DNA from 3 places in the Arthrobacter sp. AD-310 genome. Region 3 is predicted to be linked to each of the others. Evidence: riboswitches for the same ligand, from Rfam matches in the RefSeq annotation. Region 3 holds a riboswitch; each other region holds the start of a gene.
The links. A riboswitch is a leader RNA that binds a small molecule or an ion and turns the genes downstream of it on or off. The one in region 3 is predicted to bind S-adenosylmethionine.
Positions count from the first base shown of each region.

Region 1: it holds a riboswitch for S-adenosylmethionine, as region 3 does, so the genes downstream of both, ACYQ1Z_RS10270 (DUF1737 domain-containing protein) here and ACYQ1Z_RS04500 (aminotransferase class V-fold PLP-dependent enzyme) in region 3, are expected to answer to the same signal.
Region 2: it holds a riboswitch for S-adenosylmethionine, as region 3 does, so the genes downstream of both, metX (homoserine O-acetyltransferase MetX) here and ACYQ1Z_RS04500 (aminotransferase class V-fold PLP-dependent enzyme) in region 3, are expected to answer to the same signal.

Region 1 covers NZ_BAAHNO010000014.1:83,075-88,044, reverse strand. The annotation lists gene ACYQ1Z_RS10285 (DUF1905 domain-containing protein) at 1-32, shown strand, start outside; gene ACYQ1Z_RS10280 (O-succinylhomoserine sulfhydrylase) at 29-1,237, opposite strand; gene ACYQ1Z_RS10275 (rhodanese-like domain-containing protein) at 1,238-1,648, opposite strand; gene ACYQ1Z_RS10270 (DUF1737 domain-containing protein) at 1,645-1,923, opposite strand; SAM riboswitch class IV at 1,937-2,050, opposite strand; gene opgC (OpgC domain-containing protein) at 2,302-4,770, shown strand; gene ACYQ1Z_RS10260 (hypothetical protein) at 4,862-4,970, opposite strand, start outside.
Region 2 covers NZ_BAAHNO010000042.1:19,261-24,230, forward strand. The annotation lists gene ACYQ1Z_RS19325 (MFS transporter) at 73-1,455, opposite strand; gene metX (homoserine O-acetyltransferase MetX) at 1,709-2,824, opposite strand; SAM riboswitch class IV at 2,837-2,952, opposite strand; gene ACYQ1Z_RS19335 (bifunctional o-acetylhomoserine/o-acetylserine sulfhydrylase) at 3,062-4,387, opposite strand; SAM riboswitch class IV at 4,432-4,547, opposite strand; gene ACYQ1Z_RS19340 (VOC family protein) at 4,715-4,970, shown strand, end outside.
Region 3 covers NZ_BAAHNO010000007.1:82,579-87,548, reverse strand. The annotation lists gene rsgA (ribosome small subunit-dependent GTPase A) at 1-778, shown strand, start outside; gene hisN (histidinol-phosphatase) at 836-1,648, shown strand; SAM riboswitch class IV at 1,808-1,921, shown strand; gene ACYQ1Z_RS04500 (aminotransferase class V-fold PLP-dependent enzyme) at 1,959-3,377, shown strand; gene ACYQ1Z_RS04495 (class I SAM-dependent methyltransferase) at 3,493-4,251, shown strand; gene ACYQ1Z_RS04490 (metal-dependent transcriptional regulator) at 4,298-4,970, shown strand, end outside.

The DNA of each region.
Region 1 (4,970 bases), on a different contig from region 3:
CGGACGGCACACAGCCAGAGGTAACTGGCTAGATCTGCTTCAGCGCCTGTTCCAGGTCGCGGATAAGGTCGTCGGCATCCTCGAGGCCCACGGACAGCCGCACCACGGCGTCGCTCAGGCCGATGGCAGCACGGCCTTCAGGACCCATCGCGCGGTGCGTGGTGGTGGCAGGGTGGGTGATGAGGGACTTCGAATCGCCGAGGTTGTTGGAGATGTCGATAATGCGCAGCCCGTCCAGCAGCGCGAACGCGGCCTCCTTGCCGGAGCGGCCGCCGGAAGGGGCAAGCTCGAGCGTCAGGACCGTACCGCCGGCCTTCATCTGCTTGGCCGCCAGCTCATACTGCGGGTGCGACTTCAGCAGCGGGTACTTCACCCAGCCCACAGCGGGCTGCTGCTCCAGCCACTCGGCCAGGCGCAGGGCCGTGGCGGAGGAGTGGTTGACGCGCAGCGCCATGGTCTCCAGCCCCTTTGTCAGCACCCACGCGTTGAAGGGGGAGAGGGACGGCCCGGTGTGGCGCATAAGCTGCTTGACCGGACCATCGATGTATTCCTTGGTGCCCAGGATGGCACCGCCCATGACCCGGCCCTGGCCGTCGATGTGCTTGGTGCCGGAGTAAACGATGACGTCCGCGCCGAGCTGCCCGCAGCGCTGCAGCAGGGGCGTGGCAAAGACATTGTCGACGACGACGGTCGCCCCGGCGGCGTGCGCAAGTTCGCTGACTGCCGCGATGTCCACGATTTCCTGCATCGGGTTGGACGGGGACTCGAAGAAGACCGCAGTCGTAGGCTGGGACAGCGCCTCGCGCCACTGTTCAAGGTCCGGGCCGTCCACGAAGACCGTCTCCACGCCCCAGCGCGGCAGGATTTCGTTCAGGATCACGAAGCAGGAGCCGAACAGGGAACGGGCGGCGACCACCCGGTCACCGGCACCCAGCAGGGCACCCAGGGCGGTGAAGACGGCGGACATGCCCGACGCCGTAGCAAAGCACGCTTCCGTTCCCTCAAGCAGGCGGAGCCGCTCCTGGAACGTGGCCACCGAGGGGTTGCCGTAGCGGGAGTAGACGAAGCGCTCGTCCTCACCCGTGAAGGCCCGCTCGGCAGCGGCCGCGGATTCGTAAACGAACCCCGAGTTGAGGAACACCGGCTCCGCGGTTTCCTGGAAGTTGGTACGGTCCAGCCCGCCGCGGACGGCCTGGGTGTCGGGGCTCCAGCCGGCGGCGTCTTGGTTGAAGGTCACTTAGTTCTTTCCCAGGTTCGTAGGCAGGCCGCGGTTCTTCCAGCCGTTGACGGTGCGTTCGCCGTAGCGGTCGGGCTCACCCTCAAATCCCTCGAGGATGTTGTAGGACGTGAAGCCGGCCTGCGTGGCAGCGACGGCAGCAGCGATGGAGCGCTGGCCTGAGCGGCAGAGGAACAGCAGTTCGGTGCCGCGGTCTTCCGGGGCCTGCTGGCTCAGGTCGGTGATGAAGTCCGGGTTGGGAATGCCGCCGGGGAACGTCCACTGGATGAACAGCGGATCGTTGTCCGTTGCCTTGGTGTCGGGAATACCGATGTGCGCCCACTCGCCTTCGGTGCGCACGTCGACCAGGATGGCGCCCTGCTCGAGCTTGGTCCAGGCTTCCTCGGGAGTGATGTCTCCTGCGTAGCTCATGCGTGGCCCTCACCATCGAAGTCGAGGTCCTCGTTGGACGCTTCGAGGTTGTCCACGGCTGTGGCGACGGCGGCGTCTGCCGAAGCAATGGCTGCCGGCAGGACGATAGCCTGGGCAACGATGACGCTGGTGCCGTTGAAGGTGGCAGCGGGGCTGCCGTGCAGCACGTACCCTTCGGCCAGGGCGGTTGAGATCCGCTCACAGAATTCACGGTTGTCCGGGCCGCTGATAAGGCGGTAGGACAGCTTTTCTTCAGGGGCAGGCGCGTCAGACACGACGGATCTCCTTCACTCACGCTTGCAGCTCGAACGGTCGATATGCCGAGTATTCACCTGAGGCACCCCGCCGCGGAAGGAGGGTTGCCGACCGGCCAGTCAGGGCTTGGCGCCGGTACTCATTACTCCCCAAAAACGTAACATCTGGCACGGACAGCCGCACCGCCGTCGCCGTCATGTTCCGTAACTGAAGCGGAAGCGCTGCCGGAGCCGGTGCCGACGGCTTCCTGGAGGGAACGTCCGACGGCGGTATCACCGCAGGTGGGCGGGCTTTTCTTTCCCCTCGCGGCCTGCCCGGCCGATACAGTTCATACGGGGCAGTTCTTACGGGGCACCGCCCCGCCACTGAACATCAGCACCGGGGGGGTACCGATCAGTATGCCAACTGCCACGCCTGGGCGCCGCACCAGCCCATTTCCCGTCTCCCGCCTTCGCGTGGCCCGGGCGTTCCTTGCGGCCCTGCTGGTGGCGCTCATCGCCGCAGCACTCCCGAACGGACCTGCCCGCGCGGCCGAACCCCTGGCGGACGAAGGCAAGCCGCTGCTCGGGGCGGTCCTCGAATGGGGCGAGGACACCGCTGCCGGGTTTGCCGAGCGCCTCGGTGCGTCCCCGGCGGTTCTTGGGCACGATATCGCCTTCCCCTACCGCCCGTCGGAGGAGAACGACCTGCGGGAGTTCCTGCAGCAGGCGTCATTGCAGGGCTCCCACGCCATGCTGACCGTGAAGCCCACGGTGCCGCTGGACCAGATCGACGCCGCGGCCGCCGAATCGTTCGCCGGCCGGGTGCGGGACCTGACAGGGCGGTTCAAGGGCCAGGTCCTGGTCCGCTTCGCACCGGACATGAACACCAGCTGGGTGGACTGGGGCCAACAGCCCGCCACGTACCGGGACGCGTTCCGGGCGGTGTCAGCCGCGTTCAAGGAGTCCGACGGCGGCGCCGTCCTTGTGTGGGAGCCTTACCTGGGCGCGGACTACCCCTTCGACCGGAACCGTAACGCGCCAGCCTCCGGCAGCGACGGCTTCGCCTTGCTGGACACCAACGGCGACGGCGTATGGGACGGTGCAGACAGCGCCTACGAGCCGTTCTACCCGGGCGACGACGCGGTGGACTGGGTGGGCCTGTCGGCCTTCCACGACGACACCGCCGGCGGGGCCGCCGTCAATACCGTTCCGCGCGCCGGAGAGCTGCAGGAGATGCTCACATCTTCAGGCGGAGAAAACTTTTACGGGACCTATTCGGCCGGGCGGGACAAACCGTTCCTGCTGCAGACCGCTGCGTTCTACAGCCCCGCTTCGGGTGGGGCGCCGGAAGCGGACATCAAGCTCGGCTGGTGGGACCAGGTGGTCGGCACGGCCACCTCCGAGGCATTCGCCAAGACGGCCGCCGTCGTCTGGGACGAGCGGACCAGCACCCGGGACACCGGCGTCGCGAGCATCAACTGGCTCCTCACCGGCAGCCCCGGGATCGCCAAGGGCGCCCTGGACAGGCTCGAGTCCTCACCCATGGTTACCGGGCCGGTCACCGACGTCACCGCCGGGGCTGGTTACTCTCCGGCGAACACACTGACCGGCGCCGCCGCGTGGTCCGTGGCCGCTGCGCTCCTCATCCTGCTGGTGGCGCTCTGGCAGATCCCGCGCAGGGTGGATGCCGCCACGGCATGGGGATATGGGGAGCCGTCCAAACGCGATTCCCGGGTGGACCTGCTCCGCGGGCTGGCCATCGTGTTCGTGGTGGTGAACCACCTGGGCATGACATCACTGTTCCAGATCCTCACCCAGGAGGCAGTGGGCTTCGTCTCCGGCGCTGAGCTTTTCGTGCTGTTCTCCGGCCTTGTAGTGGGCATGGTCTACGGACCCAGAGTCAAGGAAGACTTCGGGACCGTTGTGGACCTGACATCCAAACGCGCCGGCAAGCTCTACCTGACCGCCCTCATTGTCCTGCTGGCCGTCTTCCTGGCCTCCCTGCTCCCGGTCTTCCGCACCGACGCGCTCACTACCTTCGTGGACCAGGGAACCGGCGGCGCAGGGCATGACGGGGCCGGCCGGACGTACGACCTCTACGCCGGCATGGAATCGATCTTCCAGTTCCCGGTGCCCCCACAGGTCCTGCCCGCCATCCTGCTCCTGCAGTTCGGGCCGTGGCAGTTCAACGTGATGGGGCTGTACGTGGTGCTGCTCCTGGTGAGCCCGCTGATCCTGTGGGCGCTCAACCGGGGGAAGGCCGTGTGGGTTCTGGCCGCAACGCTGGCGCTGTATGCGGTCGGCACGAGCACCCGGTTCCGGCTCCTGCCCTCGCAGTTCGAGGATTCGTTTCCCCTGCTGGTGTGGCAGGTACTGTTCGTGATCGGGCTGGTGGCCGGCTACCACCGCCGGGCCATCGTGGCGTGGCTGGCGGCCAGGACCTGGGTGGTTGCCGCCTGCACCGGCCTGGCTTTCCTGTTCGCCTTCCTGTCCTGGGGCAACCCGTACCTGGCCAATGGATTCGACCTGCGCGTCGCCATCGTTCCGGACACGGTGTACAGGAACCTTTATGATGCCTTGTTTGCCCGGACCTACCTGGAGCCCGGCCGGCTGCTCAACGTGCTGGTCCTGGTGGTGGCGGCCTACGCGTTCCTCACGGCTTACTGGAAGCCGGTGCAGCGGGCGTTGGGGTGGTTCCTCATTCCGCTGGGCCGCGCAACCCTGTACGTGTTCATCATGCACGTGGTGCTGATCGCCGTCGTCGCGAACATCCCGGCCCTGCAGCAGGAAAACATCCTGCTCAATACCGCTGCCTACGCCGTAGTCCTGGGGCTGCTGTGGGTGATGGTCAGGACTAAATTCCTCTTCCGGATCATCCCTACGTAGCCCTGCAGTTCAGGCGCGGCCTACCCTGCGCCGTAGAAAGACGTGAACCGCCGGCGGTCCGCCGGCGGTTCACGTTGCCCTGTCCCAGGCGCTAGACCAGGCCCGGATAACTGGTGAGGATGTAATCGGTGGCCGCCGGGCCCTTCATCCGGAGGCCGTTGTGGTCAGGGTTGAACCGGTCTTTCATGGCAGACCAGAAG
Region 2 (4,970 bases), on a different contig from region 3:
GTGGCTGGATCGTGGGACGCACAACTGCCCGGATCCGGGCAGCTGCCTTGGCTCGTGCCGCCTGGCGGCTTGCTACTTCTTGTTGGCAGCGAGGAGCGCTGCGGTGCCCTTGGCATCCGCGGCATCCACGTCGTGCAGCGAGATGCCCTTCGTCTCTTTGAGGAAGAACACGGATACTGCGGTCACGATGCAGGCACCCAGCAGGTACAGGGCCACCGGGGTGGAGGACTTGAAGTTGCTGAGCAGCGCCGTGGCGATGATCGGGGCCAGTGAACCGGCCACGATCGAGGTCACCTGGTAGCCCAGGGATACGCCGGAGTAGCGCATCCGGGTGGGGAACATTTCCGCCATGATGGACGGCTGGCCCGCGTACATCAGCGCATGGAAGAGCAGGCCGATGGTGATGGCGGCCAGGATGACCATGTCGTTGGCGGTGTCCATCATGGGGAAGGCAAAGAATCCCCAGGTCCCGCCGAGGATTGCGCCTGCCATGTAGACGGGGCGCCGGCCAAAGGTGTCGGAGAGCTTGCCGACCAGCGGGACGGCGCAGAAGTGGATGAAGTGTGCCACCAGCAGGAGGAGCAGGATGCGGGAGGTGTCAGTCTGGACGACGACCTTCAGGTAGGTGATGGAGAATGTCACCACAAGGTAGTAGAGGATATTCTCGGCGAACCGGAGGCCCATCGCGGTGAAGACGCCGCGGGGGTAACGGCGGAAGACCTCGGCGACGCCGTAGCCCTTCTTTTCCGCGGTGACTTCCTTGCGTGCCTCGATGAAGATCGGCGCATCCTGGACCTTGGTGCGGATGTAGTAGCCGATGATCACGATCACGGCAGACAGCCAGAACGCCACGCGCCAGCCCCAGCCGAGGAAGGCTTCCTGGGACAGCGTGGAGGACAGCGTGAACAGCACACCCGTGGCAAGCAGGTTCCCCATCGGAACTGCGGACTGCGGCCAGCTGGCCCAGAACCCGCGCGAGTGGCTGGGGCTGTGCTCGGCGACGAGCAGCACGGCGCCGCCCCATTCACCACCGACGGCGAAGCCCTGCACGAACCGCAGGAAGACCAGCAACGCCGGGGCCCAGTAGCCGATTTCGGCGAAGGTGGGCAGGCAGCCCATGAGGAAGGTGGCGACGCCAACCATGATGATGCTCAACTGGAGCAGCTGCTTGCGGCCGAACTTATCGCCGAAGTGGCCAAAGACAATGCCCCCGATGGGCCGGGCAACGAAGCCCACGGCATAGGTGACGAAGGCGGCGATGATGCCGTCCAGCTCTGTACCCGAATTGGGGAAGAACGTCTTGCCGAACACGAGCGTGGCGGCCGACGCGTAGAGGAAGAACTCATACCATTCCACGACCGTGCCTGCCATGGAGGCCGTGACGACCTTCTTGAGGCCTGAAGCTTTGACGTCGGTTTCCTCGAGCCGCCCTGCGGCGGAGCGTTCCGTACTCATTAGTGAACTCCTTTGGCGTCTTCGTCGACACCACATGGGACCGGATGGCGGTTTTGTGATTTGCATAACAAAACCGCAGATTCACATGAGTATTCCTCGGGGAAGCTGGGAGCTCAACGGCGAATACCGCAGAAGCGGTGTGCAAAATTGCACAATCGTTCGGTGTGCGCACGGCAGGGCGCGGAAAGACCCGCAAAGCGTCCGGTTTTTCCCTCAGTGCCGGCGCGCCTCCCAGGTCCGGGTGGCTGCATCCTCAGGGCAAGAGGTGACAGCGAAGCTGTGCGCCCAGCTGCCCGATCTCGGTGAGAAAGCCGTCGTGCCCGATCGGGGCTTTGATGAGGTGCACGTCCACGTCCCCCGGGAGCGCCTCTGCAAGCTCGCGGGACTGGGAAGGGAAGTAGAGCCGGTCGGAGTCCACGGCGGCCACGAAGAAACGGGCATCCGAGCGGGCAAGCGACTCGGCGAGGGTGCCGCGGCCCCGGCAGACATCGTGGCTCATCAGCGCTTCTGTCAGGGCGATGTAGCTGTTGGCGTCGAAACGCTTCACCAGCTTTTTGCCCTGGTGGTCAAGGTAGCTCTCGACCTGGTACCGGCCCCGCGCCGCCAGTACTTCACCCTGCAAGGGAGACTCAGGTGCCTGGGGTGCCCGCCCGAACCTGCCGTCGAGCTCCGCGGCGGATCGGTAGGTGATGTGCGCAATGCGGCGCGCCAGGGCCAGCCCGCTTTCGGGGAAGGGCCCGTTGTAGTAGTCGCCACCATTGAAGTGCGGGTCCTGGCGGATGGCAAGGGTCTGGGCCTGCGCGAAGGCGATCTGCTCGGCCGTGCTGGCGGCACCAACGGCGATGACTGCGCACCGCTGCACGCGCCCGGGGTAGGTGATGGCCCACTCCAGGGCCCGGGCCCCGCCCATCGAGCCGCCGAGGACCGCGTACCAGCTGCGGATCCCCAGCCGGTCCGCCAGCCGTGCCTCCGCAACGGTGCTGTCCCGGAGCGTCACCAGCGGGAAGCGGGAACCCCACGGGCTGCCGTCCGGGGAGGGCGACGACGGGCCGGTAGACCCGTAGCAACCGCCGACGATGTTGATGGACACTACGAAGAACCGTTCGGTATCTACCGGCGCGCCGGGGCCTGCCAGCTGTTCCCACCAGCCTTCTTCGTCGCTGTCACCGCGCGTGACGTGGGTGCTGCCGGTCAGGGCGTGTTCAATCAGGATGGCGTTGCTGCCGTCAGCGTTGAGCGTGCCCCAGGTTTCGTAGGCGAGCGTGACATCCGGCAGGTAGCCGCCGCCTTCGAGCTCCAGCCCGCCGATGGAGGCATAGCGGACAATTCCGTGTTCGGGAACGGTGGTACGGGCGACGGTAACCGTCATGGCAAGACCTCTTCTACGCGCTTGCCCACCGGCGGATGACCGGCAGGCCAGGTCTTCACCCGGGGCACCCCACCGCGGAAGGAGGGTTGCCGGCCAGCAAGCCGGGGCTGTCGCTGGCACTCATGACCTGGTTCGAGTGTACGAAACACCACCCGCTCCGGGCCAAGAGTGTGACTGGTTATGACTTCCCGGATTGCCGCCCGCCTGCCGGACCGGCCGCCGTCGTGATTTACCTGCTCAGGCGCCTGGCGCCTCCTTGGCGGCACGGAAGCCGGCCTCAAGGTCGGCCAGGATGTCGTCGATATGCTCCAGGCCCACCGAGAGCCGGACCAGTCCGGGTGCGACTCCGGCGGCCGCCTGCTGTTCGGGGGTGAGCTGGCTGTGCGTGGTCGACGCCGGGTGGATGACCAGGGAGCGGACGTCGCCGATGTTGGCAACATGGGAGTGCAGCTCCAACGCGTCGACGAACCGCTTCCCCGCTTCGGCGCCACCGGCGAGGTTGAAGGCGACAATCGCGCCGGTGCCCAAGGGACCATACTTGCTGCCGCGTTCGTACCAGGGGCTGGAGGGCAGCCCTGCGTAGGCGACCGACTCGACGTCGTTCCTCGCTTCAAGCCAGCGGGCAACCTCGGTGGCGTTGGCCACGTGCCGCTCCACGCGCAGGCTCAGGGTCTCCAGGCCCTGGGAAATCAGGAAGGCGTTGAACGGTGACACAGCCGAACCGAGGTCCCGCAGGAGCTGGACACGGGCCTTGAGGATGTATGACAGGTTGGCTCCCAGCGCCCCGCCCTCGCCGAGGTCCCGGCCGTAGACCAGGCCGTTGTAGGTGGGATCGGGGGTGTTGAAGCCGGGGAAGCGTTCGGGGTCCTTGCTGAAATCGAACTTTCCGGAGTCCACGATGACGCCGGCGATCGCCGCACCGTGGCCGCCGAGGTACTTGGTTGCCGAATGGACCACGATGTCAGCACCCCACTCCAGCGGGCGGATCAGGTACGGCGTGGACAGGGTATTGTCCACTATCAGGGGCACACCCGCCTCATGGGCCACCGCCGAAACGCCCTCGATGTCCAGGACGTCCTGTCGTGGATTCGAAACCACCTCACCGAAGAACAGCTTGGTGTTGGGCCGGACTGCGTTGCGCCACTGGTCGAGGTTGTCGGGGTCCTCGACGAAGGTGACGGAGATGCCGAACTTTTTTAGGGTGTGCGCGAACAGGTTGTAGGTGCCGCCGTAGAGGCTGGGGCTGGCGACAATGTGGTCACCGGCTTCTGCGATATTCAGGACGGCGAACGTCTCCGCCGCCTGCCCGGAGCTGAGCAGCAGCGCGGCCAGGCCGCCTTCCAGGCTTGCGATCCGCTGTTCAACGGCGTCCTGCGTGGGGTTGCCGATGCGGGTGTAGATCGGAGCAAGCTCGGCCAGCGCGAAGCGGTTCGCAGCACTTTCGGCGCTCGGAAACACAAAGGAAGTGGACTGGTAGATGGGGAGTGCACGGGCGCCGGTGGCGGCGTCCGGTTCCTGGCCCACGTGGATCTGGCGGGTTTCGAAGGACCAACCGTTGGACATTTCAAGGCTCCTTTGACATGGGCCCGGCATGCTGGGAGCACCTCGGGCCGCGCTTGCCATCCGGCCGTTACCGGACAGCCCGGTCCTCACCCGGGGCACCCCACCGCGGAAGGAGGGTTGCCGGCCAGCGAGCCGGGGCTTGGCGCTGGCACTCATGACCTGAGCCCAGTGTAGGAACTTCGGTCGCGCGCCGGACAGCATTGTGACGAACATGGTCCGGCAGCTTTATTACCGCTCCCCGGGCAGCCGGAAAGGGCCTGGCCTCGGAAAATCCCGGTAAGGCAACCCTAAGCTGAGAGCCTGATCACAAAGTGCCAAGATGATGGCATGCGCATGGATCACGTCTCTTACGCCTGTGAACAAGATGGCCTCGCGGCCACAACCGAACGTATTTCCTCTGCCCTCGGCGTTGAGGCAGTGAAAGGCGGGGTACACCCCCGGTTCGGAACCCGGAATATGATCATCCCGCTCGCGGGCCACAAGTACCTTGAGGTCGTGGAGGTCCTGGACCACCCGGCATCGGACAAGGCGCCCTTCGGGCAGGCAGTGCGTGCCCGCTCGGCGGCCGGTGGCGGCTGGATGG
Region 3 (4,970 bases):
CACCGACCCCGTGGAGCGCGCGGTCGTGGCCAACGCGGACCAGCTGGTGATCGTGGTCGCCGCAGCCAACCCCGAGCCGCGCACGGGTTTCATCGACCGGGCGCTCGTGGCGGCGTACGACGCCGGCATCGACCCGATCCTGCTGGTCACCAAGGCGGACGTCAAGGACCCCGCGGAACTCCTGGCCAACTACACACACCTGGACCTGCCGGTCATCATCAGCCGCACCGCAGACCTGCAGGCGTCGGGGATCGACGCCCGCTCCGACGACGGGCTCTCCGCGCGGCTGGACAGCGCCGCCGTCGGCGAACTCCGTTCCTACCTGGACGGAAAGGTCACCGTGATGCTGGGGCACTCCGGCGTCGGCAAGTCGACGATGGTGAACGCCCTGACCGGTGCCGAACGGGCAACGGGCGGCGTTAATGCCGTGACCGGACGTGGCCGGCATACTTCGTCATCGGCGCTCGCACTGCGCCTGGCCGACGCGCCGCCCGGCAGCTGGATTATCGACACCCCCGGCATCCGCTCGTTCGGCCTCGCCCACGTCGATCCGGACCGGATCCTGCGTTCCTTCCCCGACCTGTCCCCCGGCACCGACCATTGCGAACGCGGGTGCAAGCACACCGCTACGGCAGTGGACTGCGGCCTGGACGCCTGGGTGGAGGAGGGCCATGCGGGCCCCACCGGGCCCGCCCGGCTGGCGTCCCTGCGGAGGCTCCTCGGAGCCGATCCCCGGGAGGAAGGCCAGGACGCCAAGGAGCTCGGCAGCGTCAACTAGGGTCACCGGCACGGCCCACCTCCCGGCAGGACCGCCGGCAGACGGTAGTTTGGAACCATGATCCAACCCGCTTCGAGCTACAACGACGACCTGCGCCTGGCCCATGTCCTGGCCGACTCCGTGGATGACCAGACCATGAGCCGCTTCAAGGCACTGGACCTCCACGTGGAGACCAAGCCCGACCTGACGCCGGTCACCGACGCGGACAAGGCGGCCGAGGAAGCCATCCGCGGCCAGCTCTCGCGCTCCCGGCCCCGAGACGCAGTGCTCGGCGAAGAATTCGGCAGCACCGGGCACGGTTCACGCCAATGGATTATCGACCCCATCGACGGGACCAAGAACTTTGTCCGCGGTGTTCCCGTCTGGGCCACGCTCATCGCGCTCGTGGACGAGGGCGAGCCGGTGGTCGGCGTCGTCAGCGCGCCCGCCCTGGGGAAGCGCTGGTGGGCCGCCAAGGGCATGGGCGCCTACATGGGCCGTTCGCTGGCCGCGGCCACGCGGCTCCGGGTGTCCGACGTCTCCACCCTGTCGGACGCATCACTGTCCTACTCCAGCCTGGGCGGCTGGAAGGAGCGCGGAAACCTCGACGAATTCCTGGGCCTGACCGAAGCCGTTTGGCGGACCCGCGCCTACGGTGACTTCTGGTCCTACTGCATGGTGGCGGAGGGCTCCGTGGACATTGCCTGCGAACCTGAACTCAACCTCTACGACATGGCGGCCCTCGTCCCGATCGTGGTGGAGGCCGGCGGCCGGTTCACCTCTCTTGAGGGCGAGGACGGCCCCTTCGGCGGCAACGCCCTGGCCACCAACTCCATCCTGCACTCGGAAGTACTGCAGCGGCTCAACCCGGGGCTGGACGACCTGCTCTAGGACCTCCCCACCGAACAACTGACGGCGGCCGACCCCAAAAGGGGGCGGCCGCCGTCGTGATCTTCGAGAAAACGCAACTATTCCAGCAGGGCGTAACAATTCCCTTAACAAACGGGCCGGCTTCATACCTGGCCGGTCCATGTCCTACGCTCTTAACCAGGTCACGAGTGCCAGCGCAAAACCCCGGTTTGCTGGCCGGCAACCCTCCATTCGCGGTGGGGTGCCCCGGGTGACGACCAGGCCGGTCCGGAGCGGATACGGCAAGCGCGGATTCCCTGATGCCGGAGTCCTGTCCTGAAGTGAGGTCTCTGTGACAACTGCCATCGTCTCCCCCAACTCCACCCTTGCAGCCGGCGCTGCCTTTGATGAGCGCCAGGCGATCGCCGGCCGCCCCCTCGCCGCCGTCACCGGCGCCGAAATCCAGGCGCCGCTCATCTCCGGCGGCCACGTCCGGTACGCCAACCTCGATTACGGCGCATCCGCCCCTGCCCTCTCCGTGGTGTCCGCCTACCTGAACGAGGTCCTGCCCTACTACGCCAGCGTGCACCGCGGCGCCGGGTACGCGTCCCAGATCAGCACCTCCGTATACGAAAACGCCCGAAGCATCGTCAGGGACTTCGTGGGCGGCCGCGCCGACGATTCCGTCATCTTCACCCGGAACACCACCGACTCCCTTAACCTCCTCGCCGGCTGCCTGCCGCTTACGGACGGACGCCCCACCGGAGACGTGCTGTACCTGGACATCGAGCACCACGCCAACCTCCTGCCGTGGCAGGGAGTCCCCCACCGCAGCATCGTGGCCGCCGACACCATTGCCGGCACCATCGAGTCCGTCCGGGCCGAGCTGGAACAGGGCGGTGTCAGCCTGCTGGCCATCACCGGTGCCTCCAACGTCACCGGCGAAATCCTTCCCATCCGTACCCTCGCCACGCTGGCACACCGGCACGGGGCACGCATTGTGGTGGACGCGGCCCAGCTGGCGCCGCACCGGCGCATCGACATCAGCGCCGACGACGTCGACTACGTCGCCTTCTCCGGCCACAAGCTCTACGCGCCGTTCGGCGCGGGCGTCCTGGTAGGGCGTCCGGACTGGCTCGACGCCGGTGTTCCGCACCTCGCCGGCGGCGGCGCGGTCAAGGAAGCGCGGCTCGACGGCGTCAGCTGGGCCACCGGCCCGGCGCGCCACGAGGGAGGCTCACCGAACGTCCTCGGTGCCGCCACGCTGGCACGCGCCACCCAGGTCATCGCGGACCTGGACCAGCAGCGCTGGCATGCCCACGAGTCAGCAATCCGTTCCTTCCTGGTGGAGGGCCTGCAGGACATCGAGGGCGTCACAGTCCACCAGATCTTCAAGGACACCAACGCGGACACGGACACCATCGGCGTGGTGAACTTCTCTGTCGAAGGCTACGACGCCGGCCTGGTTGCGGCCTACCTGTCGGCTGAGCACGGTGTCGGGCTGCGGGACGGGCGCTTCTGCGCCCACCCGCTGCTGAAGCGGCTGGGCCTGCCGTCCGGTTCCCTGCGGGCAAGCTTCGGCGTCGGGTCCCGGCTTGAGGACGTGCAGCGGCTCCTCGCCGGCATCGCCAAGCTGCGCAGCGACGGCCTGGGCTGGGACTACGTGGTGGACGCCGGACGCTGGGTTCCGGCCAACGACACCCGCACCTACCCGCACTGGGCACCCAACACCCCGGGAACCGCCGGCGCCGCACCCTGCACCGATAACTGAGCCACCGACGTCCGGGGCCCGGCTGCCCGGGCCGACCGTCGGGGCCACGGTCTTCCGCCAATCCATGCGGTAAATTCGAAAGAAACCGCAAGGCATGGACTGAAGGAGGCCGCACGTGGTTCGGGGTGGGCCCAGGCTTGATCATGGGCGACGCCGGGAGCTCGGCCAAAGCTTCCAGGACGGCGGCAGGCACTACCAGAAGGTCCGGCCCGGCTACCCGGAAGAAAGCGCCCGGTGGCTCGTGCCTGCCGGCGCCCACGATGCCCTCGACGTTGGCGCCGGAACCGGAAAATTCACCGAACTGCTGCTGGACCGCGGCCTGGCGGTTACCGCCGTCGACCCCTCCGCGGACATGCTTGAGCAGCTCAGGGCCCACTATCCGGCGGCCAGGGCCGTCCTGGGGACCGCCGAGGCGACTGGCCTGCCTGAAGCCGCCTTCGACGTCGCCACCGTGGCCCAGGCCTGGCACTGGTGCGACGCCCTGGCGGCCAGCACCGAGCTCGCCCGCGTCCTCCGCCCGCACGGCACGCTGGGGCTTGTCTGGAACCAGCTGGACACCTCCGTCCCCTGGGTGCACCGGCTTTCCCGGATCATGCACGCCGGCGACGTCTACAAGCCCGGACACCGGCCGCTGGTCGGGCCGGAATTCACAGACCTCGAAGGCCATGTCACCCACTGGCAGGACGCTGTTAATACCTCAGACCTGATCGAGCTCACCAAGTCACGCAGTTACTACCTCCGCGCAGGCGAGGCCACCCGCGCCAAGGTCCTGGCCAACCTCGACTGGTACCTTCACGAACACCTGGGGCACGGCGTGGACGAGGACCTGGAACTGCCGTACCTGACGTTGTCGTGGCGGGCCGTCAAAGTATGACCCGGCCAGCCGACGCACTTCCGGGGCAGCCGGTAGGCTTGGTCCTGTGAAGACCAGCGCGCCCTCCTCCTCGATCGAGGATTACGTCAAGGTCATCTACTCGTTCACCGAATGGCAGGACAAACCCATCACGTCCTCCCAGCTGGCGCAGCGGCTCGGGGTGGCTAACTCGTCCGTATCTGAAATGGTCCGCAAGCTGAAGGACCAGGGACTGGTTGACCACAAACCCTACAGCGCCATCACCCTCACGGACGCCGGGCTGCGGCTGGCACTGGGCATGGTCCGCCGCCACCGCCTGATCGAAACCTACCTTGTCCAGCAACTGGGGTACCGGTGGGACGAGGTCCACGACGAGGCCGAACTGCTGGAACACGCAGTGTCCGACACCTTTATTGAACGGGTGGCCGCCAAGCTCGGCGACCCCAGCCGGGATCCGCACGGCGACCCGATTCCCACCGCCGATGGCACAGTCCTGATGCCCCGCGCCCACCTCATGGGGGCGCTGGATGAAGGCCACACGGGCCGGATCACCCGCATCAGCGACGACAACCCGGACCTGCTGCGTTATCTTTCCGCAGAACAGATCGACCTCGACGCGGAGGTCGAAGTGGTGGGCCGCAGGCCCTTCGGCGGCGCCCTCGTGGTCCGCATCCGCAACTCCGGCCGCACCCGCGACTATGACCTCGCCGACGAAATCACCTCCGCCCTGTGGGTCCACA